Linked DNA regions of Pelagibaculum spongiae. The protein of the gene in region 1 binds, or shares a complex with, the protein of each later gene. Links are inferred from orthologs where the notes say so. Each region holds a gene or a part of one and is shown in the gene's direction. Other genes may lie near its edges.

Region 1 (7,364 bases):
GTACCAACCGCTGCACCAACACGCAGCTGCCCCTGATCATCTTTACAAGCATTAGGGAAGGCGCGGGATTTTTTGATGTCGGTAACGGTGATCAGACCTAGCAAACAAAAGTTGTCATCGATGATTAACAACTTTTCTACCCGGTGCTCTTTGAACAGCGATTCAATTTCAGGGCGAGTTACCCCTTCCTTGACCGTGACCAAACGAGGCTTGGGTGTCATGATTTCTGAAACCTTGATTTGCGGATCGTTCTGGAAACGCATATCGCGGGCTGTCACAATACCCAACAGCTGATCACCAGCTTCAACCACTGGCACACCGGAGATATTATTTTCTTCGGTTAATGCACGCAGTTGTTGCAAGGTAGCATCAGGGGAGATAGTGATAGGGTTCTTAACTACGCCACTTTCATATTTTTTTACCCGTCGAACATGGCTTGCCTGCTCGGCAACGGTCATGTTCTTGTGGATAATACCTAAGCCGCCTTCCTGAGCCATCGCGATGGCCAGACGAGCTTCGGTCACAGTGTCCATTGCTGAAGACAGCACCGGCAAGTTGAGGCGGATTTCACGCGTCAGCTGGGTACCCAAATCAACATCTTTGGGCATTACCTCGGAATGGGCGGGAATCAATAAAACGTCGTCGAAAGTCAAAGCTTCCTGTGTAATTCTCATAGCGGAAATCCAGGTGAGATGGAGCGGGAAAAACTTTGACGCGAAATTATAAAGACTTGCGACCTGAATAGGAACTTAAAGCTGGTGATATCTGAAAATTCTTCCCTCAGCGGTGCTGGGCGAGACAAGTCTCAACCGCTCAGCGTTAGCGGTTTAAACCAGTCTGCACGCTATTTATTGGAATCTACTTTCCCTTCCATCTGGTTAGAAGCCGAGCTTTCTGGTTATCGTCCACATGGGTCAGGCCACTGGTATTTCACCCTCAAAGACAAAAAAGCCAACATTAGCTGCGCGATGTTCCGCCGGGAGAATTCACGGATTGGTTTTGAGCCGCAAGATGGCATGCAATTGCTGGTGCGTGGGCGAATTAGCCTTTACGAACCCCGCGGTAACTATCAGCTAATCATCGACCATATGGAGCAAGCGGGTAACGGTGCCCTTAAACGTGAATTTGAGTTACTTAAACAGCGTTTATGGCATGAAGGGCTGTTTGATCCAGCGAGTAAAAAAGCCTTCCCCGAATCACCGAAAAAAATTGGTGTGATCACCTCGCCCACCGGCGCAGCAATCACCGATATTTTAACCGTTTTAAAACGGCGCAACCCAGCCATTGAAGTGATTATTTACCCCGCTGCGGTGCAAGGGGCTGAAGCGGCACCTCGATTGATTCAGGCACTGCAAACGGCTAACCGGCGGCAAGAGTGTGACTTGCTGATTATCGGCCGAGGTGGTGGCTCTCTGGAAGACTTACAAGCATTTAACGACGAAGCACTCGCCCGGGCAATTGCTGCCAGCGAATTACCGATTATCAGCGCAGTCGGTCATGAGATAGATACTTCGATCTCAGATTTCGTTGCCGACGCCCAAGCAGCGACACCTTCAGCAGCGGCAGAATTAGTCAGCCCGGATCACGGTGGTGAACAAATCTGGCTGGCACAGCAAAGGCGAAAGCTGATTCAACTGATTCAACAGCGGATTCGTGCCAACCAACAAAACCTGACGCATTTGTCTTCTCGGTTGCGTCACCCCGGCCAGCAGTTGCAACAAAAAATGCAGCAGCTGGATCAGTTAACTTTTCGTTTGAATACTTTTATCGAAAAGAATTTACAGGATCGAGCTAAAAAATTAACTCAATTGCAACATCGATTAACCAGCCATTCGCCAGAAAAACAAATTGCTGCTAAAGCGAGCCAGCTGGAACAATTAAATTTGAAAATGAATTTTGCTATTGAACAAAAAATGCAGCAAAAGAAAAACCAATTAGCTCGATTAGCCGAGGGGTTAAACAGCTACAGTCCGTTATCTACACTGAGTCGCGGTTATGCCTTAGTCACCAATGAAAAGCAGCAAGTGATTAAATCTTCTGAGCAATTAACCAGCGGACAAATCATTAACATTCAACTGGCCCAAGGCAGTGCATCGGCACAGATCACAAGTAAAGCAACGCAGCAACTGGAAGCCGCAAATGATTAAATCATTAAAAAAACTTCAAACTACTTTGGTATCGGCCGTTATTTTCGGCTCTGCTTTAACAGTATTTTCCAATAGCGCACATGCCCTGCCCAATGCATCAGCAATCCCCGGTGGTGTGGCAATTATTGAAGTGCCAGCAGACACAGAACAAGCTTGGTTTAGAAACAAGCCATTATTTATCACCCGCGAAAATGGCAAAACTGTTGCGCTAGTTGGCATTCCTTTATCTCAGCAACCGGGCAACGCCGAATTAACGATTACCAGTAAAAGCAGCGGCCAGAAAATCACTCAAGCCTTTTCAATTAATGACTATGCGTATAAAGAGCAGAGAATAAAATTAACTGGCAAGAAAAAGAAATATGTCTCGCCTTCCAAAGAACAACTGGCCAGATTCAAGCGAGAGAAAAAATTATCTCGACAGGCATTTGCCAGCTTTAGCAGTCAGATTCCAGACACTAATTTTGATTTACCGGTTACTGCACCGGTTTCTAGCCCCTTTGGCTTAAAGCGCTTTTTTAACGATCAACCCAGAAAACCACACAGCGGATTAGACCTCGCTGCGCCCAAAGGCACTGCCATCAAAGCGCCATCTGCTGGCACCGTAGTATTGACAGGTGATTTTTTCTTCAACGGAAAAAGCGTTTATATCGACCACGGCCAAGGCTTAGTTACCATGTATTGCCATATGAGCGAAATTGGGGTTAAAAAAGGCCAGGTAATTGCTCGGGGAGAGGCACTTGGAAAGGTTGGCGCAACCGGCAGAGTAACCGGGCCACATTTACATTGGACAGTGGGATTAAATGGTTATTCTGTTTCGCCAGAATTATTTTTAAAACAAGCCAATTAATCGTTAATCGTCTGGGAAAGAACTTACAGATGAAGAATCAAGCATACTATAGCTGCTGCTCGAACTATCATCTTCTAACACTGTGGCAGAAGTAAATGGCTGCCGCGTTTTTAATGCTTTAGAAAAATCCGCTAACTCTTTTTGATATATATCTGATTGCGAATTAATCGCTTGGGCACCTCGTTCGATTGCTGCAATCATGTTCTCTCCCGAATCATCAATCAAAAAACAGTGCCTCCACGAAATGCTTTTTCTACTAATTCGTGCAACATTTGATTTGAACCTACTCATCTGGGCGATTTTTGTTGCAGAATAATTTAATTCTATATCGCCATCTTCGTTAGTTTCAGAAATTATTGGCGGAGAATTTTTGTTTGCAAAACCAGCATTGTCGATTAACTTTTTAACGGCGGCTGTTTTTGCAAAAAACATTTTTAGCATTTCTTTTATTTCATCTTCTTCATAATTTGAACTGGTAACAAAAAAAAGTCGACAGTCCCCATAGCCAGCTCTTCTAGCAATATCTACAAAGAAACTAACATGAAGATCTTGATATAAAGGGAAGAACCTCCAACCACCATACACTTTTCTGTTAGACAATATTTCTCCATGCCTCTGCAAATAGATACTTCTCATTTGAACAGCAACCAATCTATTTGTTTTTTCTAATCTTGCAATTAACGTTTCATCGAGATCAAAAAAAATTAACCACACATGTTTTACACCTATAAAAAAACCCCATCACCCTGGAGAATGATGGGGTTTTTGCAGTTCTGATTTCAGATCACAAGTATTAGTTAGTGATACTGAAGTCGTAACGTGCGCCTAATGACAGAGTCGTGGTTTCTACATCATCTATACCACCACCAACACCATCAGCGTCATCTAAACGCAAGTCAGCCCACAAACGCAGTTGATCATTCATTTGATGTTGAATCGCTACCTGAATGCCATCTGCATCGTTGCTTGCAGCACCAGCGAGGTCTGAGTCGTAGGTGTAGTAATGACCGATCAGCGTGTTCTTACCGAAGCTGTAAGTACCTGACAAATCAATCGCTGAAGGCTCAGCAGTACCGCCAGTATCTTTAGAGGTGTAGCTCAAACCAACATAGTAGGGGCCTTGCGCATAGCCAGCTGCTAAACCTAGCAAATCGGTTGAATCGCCAGAGTCTGCTTTAGATGAATCATAAGAAGCTGCCAGTTGAACACCTTCCAGATTAACACCAGCAGAAACGGCATAACGATCTAGATTATCACGACCATCATTTGTCAGATCTGTGTCATTATCAGTGTCACCGTCAAACTGAGTATCTACCTGAACACTAACCAAACCAGCAAACTTGTTGGTGTAAGTCACCATATTGCTAGCACGGAATACGCCAGCAACCAAGTTATAACCACCTGGCGTGCCATCGTTGGCTACGTCAGTTACAGCGCCAACAAAGTTATAGAAACCAGTCCATTGCTGACCGATTGCAACTGCACCTAAGCCATCTTTAGCTAACTGAACGTAAGCTAGGCGACCATCACCAAAGCCTGCACCTTCGCCAATCTGTACTTTCCATTCACCACGTGCAGTAGCTTTCCAGCCATTACCCATGTCAGAAGTTGCACGAATACCGATACGTGAAGCCGCATCAGTTACATCAGTGCTGCTATCGTCAGCAGTTCCAACTTCCTGATCTTGATATTGCAGCTGGGTACGCAAAGAACCATACAACTCAACAGAACCACCAGCACCTTGACCTGGAGTAGATTCCATCACGCCGATTTGTGATTCCAGCTGACGAATACGATCTTCCAGTGACTGAGCTTGAGCGAAGCTAGGTAGTGCGGCCAGAACAGCGACACTTACCAAAAGAGGTTTTACCTTGATCATGTGTTGTATCTCCCTTTCCTTGGTTAAGGTAATAAATGACCGCACCCACCACTAATTTTGTTCAGTGGCGTGCACAGTTTATTTGGGTAAAAAAAGATTTCAGAATTTTTATTATCACTGCTTACGGGCATCCGTTATTGCATCCTTGTATTCAAGCTCGATCCATATTGGTTACCCGTACGGGGCAGCAAACCCGGCAAGGTTGATCTAGTTGTAGATCCTGCTTCAACAAAGTGCAAAAAAACAAGCGCCAATCTCTGAAAATGCGCCACCCTTCAAAGGTTTGGCCGTAATTGTCTTTTCTTTGGCCAAGTGCGCTACCGGCAAACTCGAACTTCTATCACATTGACCTTTCCACCCACTGGCAGGCTACAGTTCAAAACAAAAAATACAGGCACAAAAAAACCTGCTTGATACGACTCATTCACTAGTCGATCAAACAGGTTTTTTGCTCACCTTGTTTGGAGATTCAAGAGCACCGCTTGACTACCTAAATTTCCAACCATTGTATTTATCCATTCTGCTACGACCGCCTTAATTTAGCCCCACACTGAAATCAAAACGAACACCTAGCGATGCATAATATTTAGTACGGTCATCATCACTTAGAGCGTCACCTTCAGAGTCGGTATAACCTACTTCGCCCCATAGTCGAAGCTGGTCATTAAGCTGGTGTTGCAATGATAATAAAAAGCCTAAAGCATCTTGACTAGCACTACCCTTTTGATAAGAGTTGTATAAATATACCTTGCCTAAAAGCTTATCTTTTCCTTTGCTGTAAAGCACCGATAAATCAAATGCAGAAGGCTTAAATTCACCTACGCTCTTTAAAATATAACTCGTGCTAACAAAGATTTTTCTGTTCTGGTATCCAGCAGATAGGCCTAGTAAATTTGCAGCTTCACCGTCTTCATAATATTTTCCGTAAGAAAGTCCAAATAAGTATTCAGAAAGATCTAATGAAGATGAAAATGCGTAGCTTTCAAGCGTATCTTTTGCGCCATCTTCACCTGAAAATTCTCCATCAACTTGAATGGACAATGGTTTACCTAATAAATCGACTGTTCGATTATAAGTTAACAAGTTACCCAATCGATCTGGAGCACCTATTGCATCGAATCCACCGAGAGAACCGTTGTTAGCCGTATCTAATGGTGCACCGATTACTTGATAAAAACCGGTCCATTGCCGACCAAAAGCAAAACGTCCCCAATCTTTATTTTCTAATTCGATATATGACAAGCGACCTGATCCAAAATTACCTTCATCGCTACCGTCAAGATTCCATTCACCACGAAATTGAACCGACCAATCAGATGCTGGTTTTGCTGCAATACGAAGTCCAAGCCTTGATTCAGCATTTTGGAAATCCGTGGTTGTTAAATCAGAGGTACCTTGCTCAATAGACGCAGCTTCAAATAAAGTCCTCACTGAACCATACAATTCAACTGTTGCGCCTTTGCCTTGGCCGGTCAAACTTTCCAGCTGCCCAATTTTTTCTTCTAGCTGACGTATTTTTTCTTCTAGTGATTGTGATGCAAAAGACACTACTGGTTGCATCAAAAAAATTGCGATAACGACTCGATATATTAGCAACTTAATCATTGTCTTCACCTTTCCATGGCATAGAGCTTTACCTGTTGAACTATTTGGACTGACGCACAAGGTGCGAAAGAAAAATCAAAATTTTCAAGTCTGTTAAGGGGAGCCTTAAAACAACAGCGATTGAAGGGTGCAATATCAAATTTGTCTCATGACTACCGAAACAAATCTGATAAGACTGATTTATTTTTAGTTGGGAGGATGACAAAGCGCAATGGCAGAGCTGTTTTTACTGAAATATAAATTGATGCATGCTGAACAAAAAAACCGCTTAATCAAGCTGGTGTTACAGCTGATTAAGCGGTTTTTTATTCGAGCTAATCTTGCGCTGAAGTACTCTACTTTCTCTTACGAGCAGTTTTTCCTTTAGTTTCTTTTTTAACCTTGGCAGTTAGCGGCTTGCCCTTATAACTTTTGGACAAAGCTTTATCGTATCTTGGATTGGCTGGTTTCGCAGTCGCGGCCGGCTTTCCATCAGCAGTTTTGTCTGCTTGCCTGGCTTTTACACCCTTTGGCAAAACAGGTTGTCCAGTTGTGGCATTGACCTCAACTTTTACTCTGGTCGGGCGAATATTATCTTGGTACTTTTTCAGGGTTTGCTTTTGACGAGCACTCAAGGCATTTTTCTTATCGGCATAGGGGTTTTCACCGCCACGCATTTCAATACGAATTGGCGTGCCGACCATTTCCAAACTCTTACGGAAATAGTTCTGCAAATAGCGCAGGTAAGACTTTGGCAGTGAAGCTGTCTGATTACCGTGAATAACAATAATGGGTGGATTACGACCACCTGAGTGAGCGTAGCGCAGCTTAATTCGACGACCATAAACCATCGGTGGCTGATGATCGACCACTGCCTGCTCAAGAATACGGGTCAGCAACGAAGTAG
Region 2 (17,701 bases), 1.1 Mb from region 1 along the record:
TAGAAATACAACCATCATGGCTGCCAAGCTCATGGCCAACATAGTGAAAAAAGTATTTCGGATGTTTTTTTTCACAACACTACGAATTTTAGTCAGTTCTCGACTGACATCGTCAAGATATAAACCAGTACCGAACGTCCAGCCCCAAGGCTCAAAAAGCTCAACGTAGCTGAGCTTATCTTCAATTTCTAAGCTAGATGGTTTCTCCCATAAATATCGATGATAGCCACCGCCAGTTTTGGCTAGTTGCATGAGCCTGCTAATGATGTCGGCTGCTTTAGGATTTATTTGATCTATTTGTTGATTGTTATCAGAATTTACGGGTGCTGTTAGAAGTTTTTTGGAGTCGCTTTCAGCGTAAGCAAAGAAGTAGCCATCGTCTCCGTAACTTAAGCTATTTAATAGATAAATAGCGCGTTGCTGAGAAAGTGAGTCAGGGGTACTGTCTTTAGCTAGTGGTAGTAGGAGCGCCCGTGCTATTTCGGTGTAATGGCGGAGCTCACGCTCTCGTGACCGGAGTAGGCTTTCTTCAATTGTTTGAATTTCTATTTGGGATAGTTGGTTCGATTGATCGCGACTAAATAATGTAATGCTTAAAGAAAACAAAAGCATAGGTAATAGTGTAAGTAGCAGTATTTTAGATTTTAAAGACATGGTGATAGCCAATCAGGGCAGCTGATTAATTAAAAATAGTTGCTGTTCAGCAAAAAGTGGATATTCGTTCAACTATTGCTGATTGTATTTGCGCGAATGGCCGGAAAAAAACTGACAGAGAAGAGGGTTTGGAGGAAAGGATGCGAGCATAAATTGTGGCACCACTAACTAAGTTAGTGATGCCAATGGTTATTAGAAAATTTTATCTAAGCCATAAAAAGCAGGAAACAATAATATGGATATTAGTACGCCAGCTTGAATTGCAATAAATGGCATGACACCTTTATAGATATCGACTGTTCTAACGCCAGGCGGTGCAACACCTTTGAGATAAAACAACGAAAACCCAAACGGTGGTGTCAAGAACGATGTTTGTAAGTTCATGGCAATCAAAATAGCAAACCAGACCATTGGAATACCAAGCGCTTCTGCAACCGGCGCTATCATTGGCACGATGATAAATGATATTTCAACAAAATCGATGAAGAAACCTAGTACCATAATGACGAGCATCGACAGAATCAAAAATCCCCATTTTTCACCAGGTAATTGAAGCAATATTTCTTCTACAACTGCATCGCCACCCGTATAGGTAAATGCCATTGAAAAGGCGGTTGCGCCCAATAAAATACCAAAAACCATTGCAGTTACGCGCACTGTTTCAGTGGCACTGTCAAATACCATTTTCCAGCTAAATTGTCGGTAAGCTGCTGCTAATGCAATCGCACCAGCACCACCTAAAGCGGAAGATTCAGTGGGTGTTGCGATACCCTCAAAGATAGAGCCCAATACGATGAGTATCAGAGCTAATGGAGGGATAATTGCTTTTATTGCGATCCAATATTCTTGTTTTTTCGTGCCAGCATCCATGTCTACTGGCATCGCTGGAGCAGATTCTGGGTTGAGAAAGGTGTAAATCAGGATATAGGCAACGTAGAGTCCTACTAGCATCAACCCTGGGCCAATAGCGCCTTTAAATAAATCGCCAACGGGTATGCCTAATACATCGCCTAAAATAATTAAAACGATCGACGGAGGGATAATCTGCCCCAATGTTCCCGCTGCACAGATAGTGCCGCAACTCATTGGAACGTCATATTTATATTTCATCATGACTGGCAGAGAAATTAATCCCATCGCTACCACGCTAGCGCCAACTACGCCAGTGGATGCTGCAAGTAATGCGCCGACTAAAATAGTTGAAATAGCCAAGCCACCTCGAACTGAGCCAAAAAGTTTAGCCATTGATTCAAGGAGTTGCTCTGCTAGTTTGGTCTTTTGTAAAACGATACCCATAAAAACAAATAACGGAATTGCCATCAAAACTGTATTTTGCATGATGCTTTCTATGCGATATGGCATAAAAGCAAATAACTCTGGCCCTTCTACTATCAAGCCAAAAAAGACAGCGACGCCGCCGAAGGTGAATGCAACGGGAAAACCGAATAGCAACATCACCAAAGCGACAAAAAACATTATGATTCCAGCCATATTAATTCTCCTGGATCAACTATTCGGGTGATTGTATTCAATAAGTTCATCGGTGATACCGAGTAACACATTGATTGATTTTAACAACATACCTAACCCGCAAATTGCGATGCAGAAAAACGAAAAAGGAATCATTGATTTAATAATCCAGCGATGAGGTAAGCCTCCTGGGTCGCCGCTACTTTCACCTAGCTCATAAGATTCACGGGCAAAGTCAATTCCGTAATAAGCCACTAGGTAGGCAAAAGGCATTATAAAAAACATCACGCCAAGTAAATCAACCCATGCTCGTTTTTTATCAGAGAAACGTTCGTAAAATAAATCAACGCGGACGTGATCTCCCGATTTTAATGCATAGGGTACGCCTAATAAAAAGACTGCTGAATAGAGGTGCCACTCCAATTCTTGAAATCCGATAGACACATCGTTAAACAAATAACGAGTAACAACATCATAGAAAATGTTGATTAACATCAGAAGAAATAGCAGGGCGGAAACTTTGCCCAAGTATTCAGCGAAACGGTCAATAACGCGCTGAAGGCTGACCATAAAGCTCATATTATGCTCCGGGGAAAGGCAGATGTATTGCTACATCTGCCAATTACTACTACGAAAAGGGTCGATTAGAGGCTATCTAGATAAGCCTTATCTGAGATATTGGTCCAGACACGAACCTTATTTAGATACTCTTGTTGAGATTGGATAATCTCTTTAGCAAGAGGGCTCTTGCGAGCGTTGTCTTTCAAGAGCTCGTCGTTTGCACGACGAAGTGCTTGTAAAACTTCTTTAGGGAAAGTTCTGATTTTGATGTGAGGGAAATCGCTCTTCATTTTCTCCCAGTTCACTGCGCTGTCATTGTATGACTGGATGTACATGTCATATGCAGCAGTCTTCATTGCAACTTTCAGAATTTGCTGAAGATCTTTTGGTAAACGATCAAACTTACGTTTGTTGACCAAAAACTGAAGTTCGGTCGCTGGCTCATGCCAACCTGTGTAGTAGTAAGGCGCAATTTTGTGGAAACCCATCCGCAAGTCTAGCGAAGGACCAACCCATTCTAATGCATCGATGGTGCGACGCTCTAGAGCGGTATATAACTCACCAGGAGGAATGTTAGTTGGCTTGGCACCTAGTTTGGCCATAACTTCACCAGCAAAACCTGGGATACGCATTTTCAGACCTTTAAGATCATCCAATGAATTGATTTCTTTTTGGAACCAGCCACCCATTTGGTTACCGGTGTTACCACCAGGAAAGGACATCAAGCCATGCTTGCTGTAGACCTTGTCCATTAGTTCTTGGCCGCCACCGTGGTTGAACCAACCATATTGCTCAGGCGCTATCATGCCAAATGGCATGGTAGTGAAGTAGAGTGTTTCTGGAACCTTACCTTTCCAGTAATAAGAAGCAGAATGGCCCATGTCATATTGGCCACCTTTGACTAGATCAAAAATTCCTAATGGTGCTTTGTGCTTATTTTTTGAATCGATGCGGATTTTTAATCGACCATCGGACATTTCTTCAGCCATCTTGGCCATGTTGCGAACAGCATCGCCAAATACCGGAAAGTTGGATGGCCATGTTTCGGCCAGCTTTAAGCGATAAACTTTAGCGGCTTGAATGGGGGTACTGGCAACCATTAGCAAAGTTGCTATGGCTAGAGTTCGGGTAACAAATCCTGACTTGCTCATACGGCTTTTAACCTCTTGCAGCAGAGAATATTATTAATTTGTAGTGCTGGGTCACTTTTTTAACCCAGTCTGCAGAGCATGGCAACTACTGTTGAATGGTTAAATTGGTATAAATGCCCAAGATGTGATCAGAGAATGCTTACAAGTACTGGTAATTGCTACTTAGTTGCATCCGGTTAATTACTTAGGTAGAAGTAATGATTTACAGTAATTGTGGTGAAAGTGAACTGGTTGGAAAAATCGATCGATATCACTTGATATGTCGTTGGTAGTGAGAACCAATAGCTAAAAACAAATCTGATGCCCCCCCCCACTTGTCTAGCAATTAAGGGTTAAGGCAAGCTGAGCATGATGGCTAGGAATCCAGTTTCAGCAACAATACATGTATGGTTATCTTATGATCCATTCGGTAAAGGGCATAGTCTTTTGGGTAATATTGGCGCATATGGTCATGCTGCCATGCAGTTATCCGATAGTAGTTGTAAAGCATTTACCAACAATTATCTTAGCTGGTGGCCCGAAGGTTCAGCAGGACGCAGTAGTATTTTGCCAGGTAAAAAATTTTCTGCACAAAAAATTACTAGCATATGAATGATAATGCTGGCGAGAGAGTTGTGCTCGGACAAATGAGTTAATCAAAGTCATGGATGGCGATGGATCTGAATCAAAATAGACCTGATTTGATAGAAGGTATGATCCATGGTCAATATATTCATCGGTTTTTTGGCATTAGTGAATCTAAATAGCCTTACGAAGATAATAATGACGGTTTTACCGTGCATTCTTAAAGCTTCACGATCATCTTGCTGAGCTTGGCTTTGCCCAAATAAAGTGCCTGCATTGGTTCGCATATGTCGTAATATCAAAGCAAAAAGAATTTTTCATTAATTTAGGTAATAAATTTTTGTGCTGATTTTTTAAAATCAGGACTCAGTTTGCTGTCTGGCGCGATTTTTATAGAGGGGTATATTGATATTTTTACAGGGTGTGAACTTTATTAATTGAATAGATTGTATCGAAAAATGTCATTGAAATAGCTTGATCGTATGTTTTCGAATAACATCTTCAATTGCATTGTCTGTAGTTTCAATGGAATAACTTTACGTCCATAATTTACTGCCCTAGAAAAAATACTTTTCAACTTCCGGGTGAAGACGGGAAACTCTCTCGCCGGGATGCTTTTCACTATCTGCATGACATTTTCGGACAGTTTTTTAGGTTCTGTTCGAACAATCATGTGAATACGGTCTGATGGTATTTCTACGCACTGCGATAAACTGAACACCCCCACAATGGCTGTGTCATTGTGGGTTATTTGGTTCGGGGGGGCGACCCTCAAGATTTCCGCTTCGCTAGTTGAAAGGCATTAATTTTGAGAGTGCTAAGAAAGAGGCGCGAAAGAAGTAAGCAGAACGGAATAATACATTTCTATCAGCTAGGCTACAGATTGATTAGCATGTGCTTCTTTTTGAATTCTTGAACAAAATCATATTGCTACCTGTTTGAAATAAAAATAACTCAAATATGTCAACAAGTCCCGGTCAATGAAATTTATAACTAAGGCTTGCAATAAATTTAACAAATGAGCGTATGCCACTAACTCTATAATTTTAACCGAGTAAAATAAAAACACTCTACAGCTAAGAATCTCAGCTAGGGTTTACTTGATTTAAATGTTAAACGACTATTGTAAACAGATGCGAACTATCAAAATAGGCGCACTTAGGGTAGGTATTAATGAACAATAAACCATCTTCTGATAACAATAACCAAATAAAAAGAAGAGATTTTCTTCATATTTTGACAACAGCAACGGTTGGCTGTATTGCAGTACCAAAGGTTGCTGTGGCTCGGGCTTTTTCTATAGGTGAAAAAATTCTTGACAAAGAAGTTGTATCTTATGAAATTTATCCTCCTATCGGTGTAAGTAGGCTCGGCAATAGCCATGAATGGTTTTATGCACCAGAAGTACCAGGGATTCCTCAGGCGCAAGGTCGATTTAAAGAAGATGAGAATTCAATTAAAAAGCAAGTTCAGCGCTATCGAATATATGGTTTTAATGTTCACGGTGAAGCGGTTAGTGAATTTAATCTCTCTAATTGTAAAGACATCGATTGGCAAGTTAGAGTTGCTAATACAAAAGCGGCTTGGTATGGATTTTCTAATCCATTGGACTTAGGTGAGTTGGATCCGGGGATTGAGACTAAAAAACGCAATTCTTTTATCGAAAATAATAATGAGCGTAAAGAAAAACTGATTATTGACTCAGGTGAAGTTTCGATATCAGCCCGTAAAGCTGAAATAGCACAGCTCACAGGTAATTTTTGGGATAAAAAATTAGTAAAGCTCGGCGCCCTAGATACCGACTCTCACGGACGTTTATTAATTGTACCCGGTGATGGGGTTTCAGAGTCAATTCAGAAAAACGGTTCTATTGATAACTTCACTGATAATGATTATTGGCATGATGATTTATTTGATGGCTCGGTTCAAGCAACCATCACGCTAAATTCTGGAGAAATAGTTCAAGCAACTCCTGCCTGGGCCGTGAGTGTTGGTCCTGATTATTCTCCATACACTCAAACTTTTACCACGCTCTACGATACGATTCGTGAAGTGATGGTCAATAAGAATTTAGAGCAACCAATATTACCTCCACTCTCCTTTAGAGCCGATATTTATCCATTATTTCAACGACTAGGTCAGATGAAATGGTTGTCGCTTGCTGCATTGCAACGCAAAGCATGGCTTGATGTTGGTGATTTTAGTGATCCAGAGTTTATTGAAAAACTGGCTGATAATAGCAATTCATCAGAAGTTCGAGCGTTCCGATCTAAAGTTTTTGATTTGTTTCGCGAGCCAGGACAAGAGCAAGCCGACCCTTATAAGATGCCGTATATGCTTGGTGGTGGCGTCAATTATCCGGGGACGGGCAAGCATTGGTTTCAAATGCTAGATACTCAGTACCAAGTTCTTAAATACTGGGATGCTGGGTTATTTATTAATGATTTTAATGACCCAGAAATGGACCAGAGGCAAGCTATCGATGAATTCCCAATCGCCGATCAGCCAGAGATTCTAACCCGTGCGGCCTTAAATTCATGTTCTGGCGGCGCTTTCCATCCCGGGGTCGAATTAACTTGGGTTTTGCGGCATCCAGGCCTCTACAATGGGAAGTATCGCATTCAACTCGGTACTCGTGATAGTTTGCTGCAGGATTTTGGGAGCAAATTATCAGCTGCTGAAGCATTAGGTACAGTGAATCCATCAGACAAACATGTCGAATCTGCAGTCGGCCCTCAAATGCCTGGAGATCTTACTCGTTGGATGGGAGTGCCATGGCAGTCAGACGCATTTAGCTGCCAGACAGTTCGTTATGAAAATGATTTCCCTATCGTTTCTTGGTGGCCAGCCAAGATTCCAATTGATGTGCTGCCCCATAGTTATTATGAACAGTTACTTCGTTCCGATTTATCGGAAGCAGAGAGAATTGCTTTTGCCAACGCAAGGCAATCATGGTCACGAGGTGTGGCAGGAATTGGTTATCATGCTGAGGCAAGTTATACAGATGGTTTGAATAACATGGTCAAACTATGGAGCAAGATGGGCGTTCTTACACGAATTGAAGTACCGCACTCGATCCCTGGTATTAGTGATGAGCTGTATGTTGAAATGGCCAGAGGCTCAATGAGCTTGGGCGATAACAAAAAAAATAGTCGGTAAGCGGCTATGTCTCAAATTTACGATGTCATTATTCTTGGTCGAGGTGTAGCAGGTCTAGCAAGTGCTATCCATTTATTGTGTTCACAATCAGGGCTGACTATTGCTTTGATAGGTGCGCAACCAAAATTCCGCCAACCTCAAGGTGAAACATTGGCAGCGAGTGCTGAACAAGAGTTAAAGATGTTAGGTGTTTGGTCTGATTTCTGCAAAAAAAAATTCCCAATAATTAGCCAGACTTTTTCTAATTGGGGTACAAAGAAACTGATACCTACAACATATAACGCACTGTCAAAACTTGGCTGGCAAGTTGATCGAGATGTTTTCTATCATTGCTTTGAAAAAAAAATTAAAAAAATATCTGGTCAGTATTTATGTTCTATCATGGAGCCTATATTGCAATTAAAAAAAGATAATTCTTATTGGAATGTTATAACCAAAAACACTGCTGTTATGGGGCGAATTCTGATTGATTGTAGCGGGCGAAGACATGTTTCTTTTCGACAAACAAGTAAAAAAAATAATATAGACAAATTGTGCTGTTCATATGCGTATTTGTCACTCAACTCTGGGATTGTTACGCCAACTCCAGGTGTGCTGATTGAGCCAGTAAAAAATGGCTGGTGGTATTCTACGCTCTTACCAAATCAAACAATGGCATTGAGTTATTTTACTGATTCCAATCTTTTACCTAAAAAAATTGGCAGCGACATCCAAAGCATACAGAAAATCTTAGCCGCCTCTAATTATACGCGGCGGCGAATTGAGAGCGGCGGATTTGACTGGCTTAGTACACCTAAAATTTGTCAAGCATCAACAAGTCGTCTGCAACGTTTTGCTGGAAACAATTGGTTGGCTGTAGGGGATAGCGCCATGACGCTTGACCCACTATCGTCGCATGGCATTACAACTGCGCTGTGGAGTGCCAGAAAAGCTGCAGAAACAATCTTAAAGCAGAATATTCATCTCACACCTTTCTGTTCTGATTCATACCATCAGGAGATGGAATTAGCGTTTGAAAATTTTTTACTGCAAAAAAATGCTATCTATCAAATGGAAAATGAGTTTCCTGAAAATATTTTTTGGAAAAATAGACGGTTGTAATTTATTTTTAAGAGTTTTTTTATTTCGAGTTCAATGAGTATTAATAAAGTGTGTCGTATAAAAATACTTTTTATTAAATAAAATGTTAAGAATTTAATTGATATCTAAAAACAACAATGTCAGACGTGCCTACAGGTTTACCCAGCTTACGCTAGATGGTTTTGTTCACCGTGCAGGGCGAGGCTTAGGCGCATACGCACTCGGGTTGTGTGGGGTGTATATTCTAAGGCCCTAAAGCCCCATTGCTGGGGCTTTTTTTGTTCAAGCGGCATGTGTTTCTAATTTGGAACTGGATTCTTCTGGTTTGACATATTGATCGCTACCCTTGTCGCACTCAGGGTTATATAACTCTTTTTTCCATTTATCGATCAAATGCTGGTTGGCGTGTTGCCAAGGATGGAAGCCCGGTTGGAAATAATCTTTGTAAGGCTTTTTCAATGCCGTCATAAAGCCTTCTTCTTTACTAAAGAGAAATGAATAAAAGCTTTTTGCTTCAGACCAAGTGGGCCATTTTTTAGCCCACCACATCATCGCCATCATATAAATACTGATGCGCAAAGCAAAAAGGAAAAAGCCAATTCTTAGCGCTCTCCGCAAGTACTTTTGATCGCCTTCACACTGCATGTATACGTCAAAAGCAACAGCTTTGTGTTCAATTTCTTCTACTGAATGCCAGTAGAGCAGCTGTCGTGCAGCTGGCTCCATAGGTTCGATTTTGTATGGATTTTCAAGTACATGCTCTGCAAGTATTGCTGTGAGGTGTTCCATGCCAACTGTCATCGCCAAGCGAAAGCGGTTGCTGCGTCTATGAAAGTACTTCTCAATTTCTGCTTGGAGAGACACTTCGAGTCTTTTAGCATCCCAGCCTAACTTTGATATGGCGATATTTGCTTGCTTGTGCTGATGGCTATGGTGAGCTTCTTGTGTCACAAAACCACGAATCTGTTCTTTGAGCTTTGGATCGGTAATTTGATCTTGGTAATTTCGAACAGAGTTAATAAATTCACCTTCACCTGGAGGAAAGGTGGCAGACAACGCTGCTACAAAAGAAGATTTCAGCGAGTTGTCGTCAAAAAAATTGTGAGCCTTCATTTGTTGGAATGGAAAAGACATCCTGCGTGGTTTAATTGCAGGATCTTGGGTATGACCATCATTGTTATTATTGACCATATATTTGCCTCGTCACTCATGTAGAGAATATTAACGGTGACAAAAAGCATCATTCACCGGTGGTTCTTTAAATTATGGTCAGTTGCTGGCAATACAAACAGGTGATACGGTCTCATTATGATGGTGCTAAGAGGTCAAGCCATGCCCTTTAAGAGAGGCCAAGAAACAATAGTTGTTACGGATGATCATTCGCTGTCTGCAGATTATTTGGTAGCGAGTCGAGATTTTGCGCTATCTCGTGGTGTAAGTGCTGCAGCATTACTAAATGGGAGTGATCTTTCTCTGGGAGTGTTACTTAATCCTCCACCACGTATTAGCTATGAAAGCCTTCAGTGCATTAATGCCAACATGATGAATGCACTGGGCTCATATTATGAAACGGCGGTTGATTTTGGCCGATTTATGGAAGTGAGCACTCATGGATTACTCGGTATGGCAGTTCAGAGTACCGGGACATTGCTTGAGGCAAGTGGACTGATGCTGCAATACATGAAAATACGCACCAGTGTTAAATTTGCTGATATTTTACCCAGTGATGATATGTACTGGCTGCGTTTCACTCATGACCCTGCTATTCGTGAAAAATCTATAACTTGTTTGAAGGTGCTTTTTGAAGTGGCTATTTTAGTTAGTTTTGACGCCATTATTAAAAAGCTACTGGTGGGGCGAAATCTCTCAGGTTCTACTGAAATGAGAATGACGGTAGCTGCGCCAGAGCAACTCCCGGTTTATCTTAAAGAAGTCGATAGTTTGCTTTATTTTGATCAGCCTTTTGTAGAGCTTGGTGTTCCAGCAGCATGGATGGCCTTGCCGCTTGGAAAGGTAGATGAAGAGTTGGGGCTAGCCGCTACAGAATTATGTGAAAGTGCGCTTAGAGATTTAGAGCCGAAAGATATCGTAGCTCGACTGCGAGATAACATTCAGCACATCGAAGGCCAAAAGCCCTCGCTGAAAGAGATTTCCAGTCAGATGCATATGTCAGTTAGCACTTTGCAGCGGCGACTAAAAGAGCAAGGTGTCACTTTTCAGCAATTAAAAGCAGAAGCGCAGTTGCTTCAAGCTAAAGAGCTATTAATTAACGATGTTTGCTCTTTAGATGACATTTCATCACGACTAGGATTTAGTGATTCTTCTAATTTTTCCAAGTCATTTAAATCCTGGACAGGGCAAACGCCGACAGCGTTTCGCAATGCACATAGTAGTTTTGTCAAAAGCGATGAGCAGTAATGACGTCTAAGCACCGATTAGTTGACATCTGAGCACCTATAACTGCATTGTAATCTGAGCGAAAGTATTGAACCGGATAACAATAATAAGGGCCTGTCACGCACATCCGTAATATCGCTAATATCGTTCTTTTGCGGAGAATGTACACAGGTAAAACAGGCTGCTCATGTCCAAAAATCTAAAAAAATCAGTGGTTGCAATTACCGGTGCTGGCTCAGGTATCGGTCGTGCGCTTGCATTGCAGTGTGCACGAGAGGGGGCTTTTCTGGCACTAGCTGATGTTAATGAACAACAGCTGAAAGAAACCTCCGAGCAGTGCCAAAGTTTAGCTGCTGGTGTGATGTATGATCGTGTTGATGTCGCGCAGCGTGACGAAATTTACGCTTGGGCAAATAAAGTTTCAGAAAAATTTGGTTCGGCAAACGTCATTATTAATAATGCCGGTGTCAACCTAAGTGGAAGTGTTGGTGCCATGACGGATCAGGATTTTCAGTGGCAGATGGATATTAACTTTTGGGGTGTGACCCATGGCACTCGCGCATTTTTACCGCTACTGAAAAAGGCTGACTGGGGCCATGTAATTAACATATCTAGCCTTTTTGGTTTGATCAGCATGCCTAATCAGTCCGCTTATAATGCTTCAAAATATGCGGTGCGTGGTTTCAGTGAAAGCTTACGAATGGAGTTGGCTCTGGAAAACAGTTCGGTCAGTATCAGTTGCGTTCATCCGGGTGGTATTAAAACAAATATTGCTAATAGTTCCCGTATTTTGGAACAAGTCGGTCCCAAACTAACCGAAGAACAGCAAAAAAATGAATTTAATAACAAGCTAGCCAAAACCACGCCAGAGCAAGCGGCGGCAATTATTCTAAGTGGCATGAAAAAGAATAAATCTCGGATTTTGGTCGGTACTGATGCAAAAATAATCGATTTATTACAAAGATTACTGCCTGCTAAATATCAGGCGATCATTGTTCGTGTTCTGGGGTTACGTAGGGCGCAGCTAGAGCGAATGCAAACAGCGGAATAATTTAAAGCATTGTATTCGCTAAAATTGGCATCACAAATAAAAACAATAAAGGTGGGTGAAACAAGTGGCTAATCAACCTAAAGCAAGCTCGGAAAGTGTTGAACGTCTCGATGTTGTAATTATTGGGGCAGGTTTGTCGGGTATCGGTGCCGCTTGCCATCTGCAGAAAAAATGCCCCAATAAAAAATTCGCAATTCTGGAAGGGCGTGAAAAGCTCGGTGGCACGTGGGATTTGTTTCGTTATCCTGGTGTTCGATCTGATTCTGACATGTATACACTGGGCTACAATTTCAAGCCTTGGACTAATGCCAAAGGCATAGCCGATGCAAAGGATATTCGTAGCTACATTACCGAAGCATCGGTCGAGAACAATGTTGCGAAAAATATTCGTTATGGCCAAAAAGTTGTAGCGGCGAATTGGTGTTCCGATAGTGCACTTTGGATGCTGACAATCTCCGATTCGGCTACCGGTGGTATAAAAGAAATAGCGTGCAATTTCTTGTTGTGCTGCACCGGATATTACAGTTATGAAGCTGGCTATCGGCCAACTTTCACTGGTGAAGAAGACTTTTCTGGCGATATCATCCATCCACAGAAGTGGCCAGAGAATTATGATTACAGCGATAAAAAAGTAGTTGTAATTGGCAGTGGCGCAACAGCGGTTACTCTCGTTCCTGCGATGACTGACAAAGCCGCGCATGTGACCATGTTGCAGCGTTCGCCGACTTATGTGATGTCTTTGCCTCAGGATGACCCATTAGTAAACGGTTTGCGTAAAGTTTTGCCAGAATCTTGGGTTTACCGAATTACCCGCACCCGAAATATCAGCATTTCCTGGTTAATGTATAAATATTGTCGTGCTTTCCCTGAATCGGCGCGAAGACTAATAGTCGGTCTGGCGAAAAAACAGTTGCCTGAAGACTTCGACATGAAGCATTTTTCACCCAGCTATGCACCTTGGGATGAGCGATTATGTGCGGTGCCAGATGGCGACTTATTCGCATCTATTCGTAACGGCAAAGCATCTGTTGAGACTGATGTTATCGATACGTTCACTGAAAGCGGCATCAAGCTTAAATCTGGTAAAGAGTTAGCTGCAGATATTGTTATTTCAGCGACTGGCTTGAATGTTCAGCTATTTGGCAATATGAAACTGACTATCGATGGTGAAGCTGTCAATGTTGCAGACAAAATGTGTTATCGCGGCTTGATGTTTGAAGGCGTGCCAAATATGGGAATGGTATTCGGTTACACCAATGCTTCCTGGACATTAAAAGCGGATTTAATCCTTGAGCATACTTGCCGTTTGCTGAACTACATGAGCGATAACAGTTTGAGAATTTGCGAGCCTAAAAACGTCAATGGCGCCACCCACGAACCGTTTGTTGATATGAGTTCTGGCTATGTTCAGCGAGCTAAGGGGATTGTTCCTCATCAAGGCTCAAAGAAGCCGTGGAAACTGTATCAAAATTATTTAATGGATATGATTAGCTTACGGTTGGGCAAGGTAAATGATCCATCGCTGTCATTTTCATCGCCACCCTTGCAGCCAAGTGCTAGCGTTGAAGAAAAGGCTAAGTCAGAAGTAGAAACAGTAAATTAAGCTGAAGGTATTGAGATGATGCTCGATCTGGGATCTTTAGGTTAATTCCGACCAAAATTTTTTCAGGAAAAATACCCGGATTTATCCGGGTATTTTTTTGTTGGTTTCGGAATCAAATTATTTAATCAGAATCGACTGATTACCTTGTGAATCTGTAATTATTTTGCGCGCTTGTTCTTCAGCACTAACCGAATCGGTTTGTTTCGCTTTTCCCTGAACGATGACAATTTCGACTCGGCGATTGATTGCCCTATTCTCGCCATTGTCATTTGCAACTAGCGGGCGAGTATCGGCAAAGCCTTGCACGGCGATACGCTTTTTATCGATTAGATTATCTTTCATGAGTTGATGCGCAACCGACACTGCTCGGGCAGTCGATAAATCCCAATTGGAGCGAATTCGAAACGCTTCAATGGGTAAATCGTCAGTATGTCCGGCAACAGTGATTTCACCTTCAGTGCTGATCAAAACACTACGAATCGTTCGCAAAACAGGTAAGAAATTTTTGTTCAATTCATAAGCGCCAGAGCGAAAAGATCCTTTTTCCTTGATCCGGATAATGATTTGCCTGCCGGAAATGGATACTTGGATCTGCCCCTTTTTAATCTGAAAATCCAGTTTTTGCTTAAGCTCTTGAGCTTTTTCTTTGGCAGCTTTTTCTATGGCATCCTCTATTAACTTCTTTATTTTCTCTACTGCTTGTTGATCCGTTTTTTCGCCGCCAGAAGATTCGTCGGTATTATCTTCCTGCTTGAATTCTAATGTTTGCTCATTGGTATTGACCGTGAATTGACGAACTGTATTAATCGCTGTTGGGTCGGGTCGGCCTGGCGAAAATTCCTGGGCAATAATGCTGGTACCTTTCGGGATTTGTTTAACTTCAATCTCGCTTTGAACGCCAAACGCATTGCGCATAGATCCAGCTAACTGTTTGTATTTAAGGACATCCATTTCTGAAAAAGACAATAACAATATGAAAAAACACATAAGCAAAGACATTAAGTCAGCAAAGGTTGCCAACCAGCCACCGCCGCCAGCATCTTTTTTAGGGGGAGGTAATTCTTCTTCCATATGCGCCTCTTAGTTGCTGCTAGCGCGTTTGGAATTAGGAAGGTAATTTTTCAGACCCTCCTCAAGAACCCTAGGATTCATTCCCGCTTGAATGCCGACTAACGCATCGATAATTAATGCTTTACTTTGTCTTTCTTCATTTGCTCTTAACTCAAGCTTGTCTGCCAACGGCAGGGCAAACATGTTGGCCAGTACGGCACCATAAAGTGTTGTGAGCAGTGCCACTGCCATTGACGGGCCAATCGATTTAGGATCGTCCATTGCCGAAAGCATTTGCACCAAGCCCACTAGCGTGCCGATCATCCCCATTGCAGGTCCTACATCGCCCAGGGCGCGTAAAAGACCTTGACCGATTTCATGACGCTCAATATTTAAATTCATATCTTTAGCAAGTAGGGACCGGATTTCGTCAGCCTCCCGGCCATCGACTAGCATTTGGACTCCACGAGCCATAAATGGATTTTCAACTGTGGCATTTTCTAACGCCAATACGCCTTCCTTGCGTGATAAATCAGCTAGTTCTATTGCTTGAGTGATGAGTTCTAATGGTGCTTGTTGTTTATTGCTGAATGCTTTGCCGATCACCTTTGCAGTATTTACAAATTGACCGATGCTGTATTTCATCAGTACCACCATTAAACTACCGAGCAGTACGATCAGTATTGATGGGACATTGATAAAAATAGTGGCGCTTCCGCCAACAACAATTGCTGCGCCAACGATGCCAAATGCACCGATAAGACCGATGAGTGTAGCTAGATCCACCCGATACTCCTTTCTACTTCTTGTTTCTGAAATGAATTTAATGGTTCGCCAAGCCTTCGTTAGTTCATTGGCGCTTATTAATCACAGTGGACGAAGTTAGGGTTTGGTCTACTGGTTAACTAGTTCAATCAAAATTTGCTTAAAGCACCAAGCTGACCATTGAATTAGGAATTGGCGCTACAGCAGTAAACTCCAGCGTTAATCCTTTAAACTTTGACAAAATCGGTGCGGTATCTATTTTTTTATGCTGCCAATGCACTTGAAATTGTCAGTTGCACAGAACTTGATTCTGACAAAAACAGCGATCCATTAATGCGTTGGTACGTTATATGAGTGTCTGCTGCATTTTAAACACTTGTGAAAATTAGATCCTGACCTCAGACAAGCTGTTAAAAAAACCTTGCGCCGTTATAATTCATCGCAATCTGCCTATTAATGGCGCAAATGACGGAGAGCAGGATGGCTCGGCGCAAAAAATTTCATTATGAAGAATCGGTCCAAGAGCTGGAAACATTGGTTCAACAGCTTGAGCAGGGTGACCTAGAGCTGGAAGATGCGTTAAAGCAGTTTGAGCGAGGAGTAGAGCTAACTCGCTTGTGTCAGCAAGCACTGGATGAAGCAGAGCAAAAAGTCAGCGTGCTATCCACTCAAGGCCAGCAACAAGAAGAGCAGTTGATTCCATTTGATGCTGAAGATTAATCTGATCCAACTCCTAGGCTGATTAATTTGCTGCTTACGCAGCGTGAGCAAGAAGATCAGCTGATTCCGTTTGATGCTGAAGATGAGTGTCGAAGATCTTTATCTGGCATATGTGCTGGCAACCGGTGAAACAATTTAACTGTGTCTATTAAACAATACCTCGGCCAATCAGCTGATCAGGTTGATCAATTGATGAAGCAATATCTAAAATCTGCCAGCTGTGATGCGCAGCTTGAACAAGCAATGCATTACGCGTTGTTTAATGGTGGCAAGCGTATTCGACCAATGTTGGTTTATGCCGCGGCCCAAGCGTGTGGCTTATCGAAGATTAAAGTTGGTTTTGCCGCAGCTGCTTTGGAAATGATTCATTCCTATTCACTGGTTCATGATGATTTGCCAGCGATGGATGATGACGATTTGCGTCGAGGTAAGCCGACTTGCCATATTGCTTTTAACGAAGCGACCGCAATTTTGGTTGGCGATGCATTGCAGGCGTTAGCCTTTGATGTGTTGTCACAACCTCAGCTGGATATTTCTGGTTCGGCACAGTTGCAAATGATCAATGCCTTAGCGCGTGCAGCTGGTGGAATGGGAATGTGCGGCGGACAAGCATTAGATATAGCAGCCACAGGGCAATCACTGGATTTACTAGGTTTAGAGCAAGTGCATCAGCATAAAACCGGTGATTTAATTCGAGCGAGTGTTCGCGTTGGTGCCTTGGCTGCCCAAGCCAGCCAGCAACAGTTAGATGCACTCGATCAATATGCCAGCTGTATTGGACTGTCATTTCAGATTCAGGATGACATTTTAGATGTTGAGGGTGATACCGAAGTCATCGGTAAACCACAAGGTGCTGATCAGGCGCTGAACAAATCTACCTATCCTGCGCTGATGGGCCTTGATGCGGCGAAAAGTAAAGCACTCGATCTTCATAATCAGGCACTTGAAGCGTTGTCTGGCTTTGCCGATGAAGCTGAACCTTTGCGACAGCTGTCTGAATATATTATTGCGCGTGACCGTTAAACGGTTTTTAGTTACTCTGACGCTCTGGCAAGCCGATGATAGGTGTATTTGAAAGACTGAAGACACCTTGAATTCATCCGCTGTCATCGCCTGATTAGAACTGTGATCAGATGAAAACCGTCCCTAAGTTACCAACGATAATTGTTTGGTAGCTGGCAGCCACCATGCAGGAAAACAACTTGGCTAGCGAATACCCACTTCTTGAACAGATAGATTCACCCAGCGATCTTCGTAAATTGTCGATGGAACAGCTGCCGACTTTATGTAGTGAGCTGCGCCGTTTTTTACTGCACAGTCTGGATGAAACTGGCGGACATTTTGGTTCCAACCTCGGTGTTGTTGAGCTTACTGTGGCACTTCATTACGCATTCAATACGCCAGATGACCGTTTGGTGTGGGATGTGGGGCACCAATGTTATCCGCATAAAATACTGACTGGCCGCCGACAGCAAA

The links.
Region 2: the proteins of xseA (region 1) and DC094_RS00160 are in contact, whole or in part, in a cryo-EM structure (PDB 8TXR), measured with the Escherichia coli proteins. The link is inferred for Pelagibaculum spongiae from one-to-one orthologs.

Annotation. Positions count from the first base shown.
Region 1 is NZ_QDDL01000001.1:1,114,177-1,121,540, forward strand. The notes cover bases 1-2,952. They hold xseA (exodeoxyribonuclease VII large subunit), read left to right. Parts: upstream 1-758; coding sequence 759-2,147; downstream 2,148-2,952. Other genes in these bases: guaB (IMP dehydrogenase), read right to left, coding at 1-674; DC094_RS04765 (peptidoglycan DD-metalloendopeptidase family protein), read left to right, coding at 2,140-2,952. Outside these bases: more of DC094_RS04765, read left to right, coding at 2,953-2,994; DC094_RS04770 (hypothetical protein), read right to left, coding at 2,998-3,708; DC094_RS04775 (porin), read right to left, coding at 3,788-4,873; DC094_RS04780 (porin), read right to left, coding at 5,408-6,478; ribosome biogenesis GTPase Der, read right to left, coding at 6,814-7,364. UniProt on the Escherichia coli protein: Bidirectionally degrades single-stranded DNA into large acid-insoluble oligonucleotides, which are then degraded further into small acid-soluble oligonucleotides.
Region 2 is NZ_QDDL01000001.1:30,011-47,711, reverse strand. What follows is about bases 14,853-17,605. They hold DC094_RS00160 (exodeoxyribonuclease VII small subunit), read left to right. Parts: upstream 14,853-15,985; coding sequence 15,986-16,225; downstream 16,226-17,605. Other genes in these bases: dxs (1-deoxy-D-xylulose-5-phosphate synthase), read left to right, coding at 17,413-17,605; ispA ((2E,6E)-farnesyl diphosphate synthase), read left to right, coding at 16,367-17,248; pomA (flagellar motor protein PomA), read right to left, coding at 14,853-15,526. Also shown: DC094_RS00235 (cache domain-containing protein), read right to left, coding at 1-654; DC094_RS00230 (TRAP transporter large permease), read right to left, coding at 847-2,145; DC094_RS00225 (TRAP transporter small permease subunit), read right to left, coding at 2,161-2,703; DC094_RS00220 (TRAP transporter substrate-binding protein), read right to left, coding at 2,769-3,836; DC094_RS00215 (hypothetical protein), read left to right, coding at 4,188-4,427; CTQ-dependent glycine oxidase GoxA, read left to right, coding at 5,574-7,559; DC094_RS00195 (NAD(P)/FAD-dependent oxidoreductase), read left to right, coding at 7,566-8,660; DC094_RS00190 (metal-dependent hydrolase), read right to left, coding at 8,922-9,830; DC094_RS00185 (AraC family transcriptional regulator), read left to right, coding at 9,972-11,057; DC094_RS00180 (SDR family NAD(P)-dependent oxidoreductase), read left to right, coding at 11,224-12,087; DC094_RS00175 (flavin-containing monooxygenase), read left to right, coding at 12,152-13,690; DC094_RS00170 (flagellar motor protein MotB), read right to left, coding at 13,808-14,761; more of pomA, read right to left, coding at 14,771-14,852; more of dxs, read left to right, coding at 17,606-17,701. UniProt on the Escherichia coli protein: Bidirectionally degrades single-stranded DNA into large acid-insoluble oligonucleotides, which are then degraded further into small acid-soluble oligonucleotides.